2 linked regions of the Variovorax paradoxus genome follow. The protein of the gene in region 2 interacts with the protein of the main gene of each other region in a pairwise test. Links are inferred from orthologs where the notes say so. Each region holds a gene or a part of one and is shown on either strand. Other genes may lie near its edges.

Region 1 (2,793 bases), 5.8 Mb from region 2 along the record:
ATGATGGAGCCGTCGTGCGCGAACGAGGTGTACGAATGCGCCATCTGGAACAGCGAGGCCGACAGGCCGTAGCCGTAGGCCATGGTGGCCTGCTCGACCGGCTTCCAGGTCTTCCACGGGCGCAGCCGGCCCGTCACGGCACCGGGGAACTGGATCTGCGGCTTCTGGCCGTAGCCGAGGGCGGTGTAGGTGTCCCACATCTCGTGGGGCGTCATCTTCTGGGCGATCTTGAGCGCGCCCACGTTGCTCGACTTCTGGATCACGCCCTCGACCGTCAGCGCCCCGTAGTTGTGGGTGTCGCTGATGGTGAAGCCGCCCAACTGGTAGCGGCCAGGTGCGGTGTCGATGATGGTCGACGGCTTCACGCGCCCGGCCTCCAGCGCCATCGCCACGGTGATGGGCTTCATGGTCGAGCCGGGCTCGAAGGTGTCGGTGAGCGCGCGGTTGCGCAGCTGCTCGCCCGTGAGGTTCTGGCGCTTGTCGGGCACGTAGCTCGGGTAGTTGGCCAATGCCAGCACCTCGCCGGTGGTGCTGTCGAGCACCACCACGCTGCCGGCCTTGGCCTTGCGCGCCGTGACGGCGTCGCGCAGCTTCTGGTAGGCGAAGAACTGCACCTTGCTGTCGACGCTGAGCTGGATGTCCTGGCCCTCGACCGGCGGCACCTGCTCGCCCACGCCTTCGACGACGCGGCCCAGCCGGTCCTTGATGACGCGGCGCGAACCGGCCTTGCCGGCCAGCTCCTTGTTGAACGCCAGCTCGATGCCTTCCTGGCCGTTGTCTTCCACGTTGGTGAAACCCACCACGTGCGCCGCGGCCTCGCCCTCGGGGTACTGGCGCTTGTATTCCTTGCGCTGGTAGATGCCCTTGAGGTTGAGCGCCGCGATCTGCTTGGCAATGGGCTCGTCGACCTGGCGCTTGATCCAGACGAAGGTCTTGTCTTCGTCTTCGAGCTTCTTGTCGAAGTCCTTCTGCGGCATGCCGAGCAGCCTGGCCACCTGCTTGAGCTTGGCGCGCACCTCGGGGTCGTCGCGCTCCACGTCTTCGGGAATGGCCCAGATGCTGGGCGCCACCACGCTGGACGCGAGGATGAGCCCGTTGCGGTCGAGGATGCGGCCGCGGTTGGCCGGCAGCTCCAGCGTGCGCGCAAAACGCACCTCGCCCTGGCGCTGGAAGAAGCTGTTGTTGAAGACCTGCACGTACGCGGCCCGCCCCGCCAGCATGACGAAGCCGAAGGCGATGCCGGCGACGATGAACTTGCTGCGCCACACCGGCGTCTTGCTCGCGAGCAAGGGGCTGGTGGTGTAGCGCACGCTGCGGTTGCCGCGGCTCATCGGGTGGGCCTCGCGGTGGCGGCGCCGGGCTTGGGCGGCGTGGTGGGCGGCAGCGGTGCGATGGCCGGGATCACCGAGCCGTCGGGGCGCACGTACTGGGTGATGGCCGGCGAGGCCGTGCGCATCTGCAGCTGTTCCTTGGCGAGCTTCTCCACGCGCAGCGGCGTGGCCTGGGCGCGCTTTTCCACCTGCAGGCGGTCATGCTCGGTTTCGAGCTTGCGCGTCTCCTGCTGGGCGCGGTCGAACTCCGTGTAGAGCTGGCGCGACTGGTACTGGGTGTGCACAAGGTACAAAGCCGTCGCAATGACGGCCAGCAGAAGGAGCAGGTTGATCCGCGCCATGGCTACCCGGCTTCCGTGCGTTCGGCCACCCGAAGGATGGCGCTGCGCGAGCGCGGGTTGCCGCGCACTTCTTCTTCGGACGGCTTGATGCGCTCGAGCGCGTGCAGCTTCATCACCTTGGGCGCAGCGAAGGGCGCGCGGCGGTCGTAGACCTCCTTCGAGTGCTTGGCGATGAACTGCTTGACGATGCGGTCTTCGAGCGAATGGAAGCTGATTACCGCGAGCCGGCCGCCGGGCGCGAGCACCGACAGGCTGGCTTCTAGCGCTTGTTGCAGCTCCTCAAGCTCGGCGTTGATGAAAATCCGAAAAGCCTGAAATGTGCGCGTTGCAGGGTTCTGGCCCTGCTCGCGGGTTTTGACCGTGCCAGCCACGAGCTCGGCCAGTTCGGTGGTGGTTGAAATTGCGCCCCGTTCTTGTCTGCGAGCAACAATCGCCTTTGCAATCTGAACAGCAAACCGTTCTTCGCCATAGTCACGGATCACCTCTGCAATTTGTTGAAGTTCGGCCGTTGCCAGCCACTCGGCCACGCTCTCGCCGCGCGTGGTGTCCATGCGCATGTCGAGCGGACCGTCGAAACGAAAACTGAAGCCGCGCACCGGGTTGTCGATTTGCGGCGAACTCACGCCCAGGTCCATCAGCAGGCCGTTGACGCTGGCGTCGGGCAATTCGCCCAGCGAGCGGAATCCCTGGTGGCGGATAGAAAAACGCGCATCCGAGATGCGCGCTGCTTCGGCCACTGCTTCCGCATCCTTGTCGAATGCGATGAGCCTGCCTTCCGGCGCCAGCCGCGCGAGGATGGCGCGCGCATGCCCCCCGCGTCCGAAGGTGGCATCCACGTACGTGCCCGTGGCTGCCGCGCTGCCGGAAAGAAGTGCTTCCACCGCCTCGTTCAACAAGACGGTCGTGTGGGTCAGGGGGGTGTTCACGGGGCTCCTCAGAACGCGAAGTCCTGAAACACATCCGGCATCTCGCCCTGGGTGGCCTCGGCCTCCTTGGCCTCGTAGGTCGCCTTGTCCCAGAGCTCGAAGTGGTTGCCCATGCCCAGCAGCAGCGTTTCGCGGTTGATGCCGGTGGCGGCGCGCAGCTCGGGCGACACCAGCACGCGGCCGGTGCCGTCCATC
Region 2 (2,721 bases):
CCGAGATCTCGGAAGCCGTGCTGGGCCTGGACGCCAGCGAACAGGCCTTCCTCGATCGCACGATGATCGACCTGGACGGCACCGACAACAAGGCCCGCCTGGGCGCCAACGCCACGCTCGCCGTGTCGATGGCCGTGGCCCGCGCCGCGGCCGAAGAGTCGGGCCTGCCCCTGTACCGTTATTTCGGCGGCATGGGCGGCATGCAGCTGCCGGTGCCGATGATGAACGTCATCAACGGCGGCGCGCACGCCAACAACAGCCTCGACCTGCAAGAGTTCATGATCATCCCCGTGGGCGCCAAGAGCTTCCGCGAGGCCGTGCGTTACGGCGCCGAAGTGTTCCACGCCCTGAAGAAGATCCTGGGCGACCGCGGCATCAGCACGGCGGTGGGCGACGAAGGCGGCTTCGCCCCCAGCGTCGAGAGCCACGAAGCAGCCATCCAGCTCATCCTGGAAGCCATCGACAAGGCCGGCTACACCGCCGGCGAACAGATCGCCCTGGGCCTGGACTGCGCGGCCAGCGAGTTCTACAAGGACGGCAAGTACGTGCTGTCGGGCGAAAACCTCTCGCTGTCGGCCGAAAGCTGGACCGACATGCTCGCGACCTGGGTCGACAAGTACCCGATCATCAGCATCGAAGACGGCATGCACGAAGGCGACTGGGACGGCTGGAAGCACCTGACCGAACGCCTGGGCAAGCGCGTGCAGTTGGTGGGCGACGACCTGTTCGTCACCAACACCAAGATCCTGCAAGAGGGCATCGACAAGGGCATCGCCAACTCGATCCTGATCAAGATCAACCAGATCGGCACGCTGACCGAGACCTTCGCCGCCATCGAGATGGCCAAGCGCGCGGGCTACACGGCCGTCATTTCGCACCGCTCGGGCGAAACCGAAGACAGCACCATTGCCGACATCGCCGTGGGCACCAACGCCGGCCAGATCAAGACCGGCTCGCTGTCGCGTTCGGACCGCATCGCCAAGTACAACCAGCTGCTGCGCATCGAAGAAGACCTCGGCGACATCGCCGTCTACCCGGGCCGCGGCGCGTTCTACAACCTCAAGTAGCGCCTCGCAGCCTGCATGCGCGCGCGCTTCGTCCCTCCTCTCATCCTGGTGCTGCTGCTGGTCATCCTGCAGTGGCAGCTGTGGAACGGGCGCGGCAGCGTGCGCGAGGTCGCCCAGTTGAGAACCCAACTGGCCGACCAGAAGGACGCCAACGCCAAGGCCGCCCTCAACAACGAGCGGCTCGCGTCCGAGGTCAATGACCTGAAAGACGGCCTCGAGATGGTCGAGGAACGCGCCCGCGCGGAACTCGGCATGGTCAAACCGAACGAAGTCTTCGTGCAGATCGCAAGGTAATCGGATGACCCCCAGTCTCCGCGCACTTCGTGTCGCTTCGCCAACCCCCTTCCAGGGGGCGACACCAGCGGCCCGGCAAAGCCGGTTCCACGGTGTCCCACGACCAGACTGTGTGAGGTTCACAGAGCGCTCCGAAAGACGCACAGCCTCGGCGTGAACCTCATCCCCGAGTTCCTCTCGGCCTCCGCCTTTGCGCTGTGGGGCTCTCCCGTCACCTGGCTCGAACTCGTCGCCGCCGTGCTCGCGCTCGCGATGGTTGGCTGCAACATGCGCGAGATCCACTGGGGCTGGCCGCTGGCCATCGTCAGCTCGCTGCTCTACATGGTGGTGTTCGCCAACGCGCGCATCTACGGCGACGCCTCGCTTCAAGTCTTCTTCGCCTTCGTCGCCCTGTGGGGCTGGGCGCAATGGCTGCGCGGCTTTCGCGCCGACGGCAGCGCCTTGCGGGTCAGCCGGCTGTCGCCGCGCGGCTCCGCGTATGCCCTCGTGGCCTGCGCCATCGCGTGGCCCGTGGTCGCCCTCTTCCTGCGCCGCTTCACCAACACCGACGTGCCCTGGTGGGACGGCTTTGTCACCGGCCTGAGCCTGGTCGGGCAGTTTTTGCTCGGGCGCAAGTTCATCGAGAACTGGCTCGTGTGGCTGGCCGTGAACGTGGTCAGCGTGGGCCTGTTCATCCACAAGGGCCTGTGGCTCACGACGGCGCTGTACGCGGTGTTCGCCGTGCTCAGCGTGGCCGGCTTCCTGGCATGGCAGCGACGCCTGCCGAAGGCCACCACGAAGGCGGTGCCCGCATGACACCGAACCTGCCGACCGGCTGCGTCATCGCGCTCGTGGGCGCCGAGAGCACCGGCAAGACCGAGCTCTCGCGCGCCATCGCGCAGCGCCTGCAAGACCGCGGCACGACCGTCACGCTCGTGGGCGAGTACCTGCGCGAATGGTGCGAACGCGAAGGCCGCACGCCGCGCCCCGACGAGCAGCAGGCCATCGCCGACGAACAGATGCGCCGCATCGACGCCGCTGCCGCCACGGGCGTGGTGGTGGCCGACACCACGGCGCTCATGACAGCCGTCTACAGCGAGCAGCTGTTCGCCGACACCTCGCTCTACGACAGCGCCCTGGCCGCGCAGCGGCGCTACGCCATCACCTTGCTCACCGCGCTCGACCTGCCCTGGGTGGCCGACGACATGCGCGACGGTCCTCATGCGCGCCAGCCGACCGACACGCTGGTGCGCGCCGCGCTCTCGCGCGCAGGGCTTTCGTATGCGGTGGTACACGGCAGCGGCGGCGAGCGGCTGGCGAACGCATGGAATGCGATCAACACCATCGCCGGCAACGAAGGCCGGGCCCGCACGCGCACCCG

The links. Proteins that work in one complex are often made in the same cells at the same time.
Region 1: the proteins of ftsB (region 2) and ftsL interact in binary tests that used the Escherichia coli proteins (3 or more experiments, as listed by UniProt). The link is inferred for Variovorax paradoxus from one-to-one orthologs.

The regions. Positions count from the first base shown.
Region 1 is NZ_CP045644.1:496,363-499,155, forward strand. It holds ftsL (cell division protein FtsL), read right to left. Parts: upstream 1,673-2,793; coding sequence 1,328-1,672; downstream 1-1,327. Other genes in the region: GFK26_RS02180 (peptidoglycan D,D-transpeptidase FtsI family protein), read right to left, coding at 1-1,331; rsmH (16S rRNA (cytosine(1402)-N(4))-methyltransferase RsmH), read right to left, coding at 1,675-2,598; mraZ (division/cell wall cluster transcriptional repressor MraZ), read right to left, coding at 2,607-2,793. UniProt on the Escherichia coli protein: Essential cell division protein. May link together the upstream cell division proteins, which are predominantly cytoplasmic, with the downstream cell division proteins, which are predominantly periplasmic.
Region 2 is NZ_CP045644.1:6,281,544-6,284,264, forward strand. It holds ftsB (cell division protein FtsB), read left to right. Parts: upstream 1-1,082; coding sequence 1,083-1,361; downstream 1,362-2,721. Other genes in the region: eno (phosphopyruvate hydratase), read left to right, coding at 1-1,067; pnuC (nicotinamide riboside transporter PnuC), read left to right, coding at 1,524-2,156; GFK26_RS29025 (AAA family ATPase), read left to right, coding at 2,153-2,721. UniProt on the Escherichia coli protein: Essential cell division protein. May link together the upstream cell division proteins, which are predominantly cytoplasmic, with the downstream cell division proteins, which are predominantly periplasmic.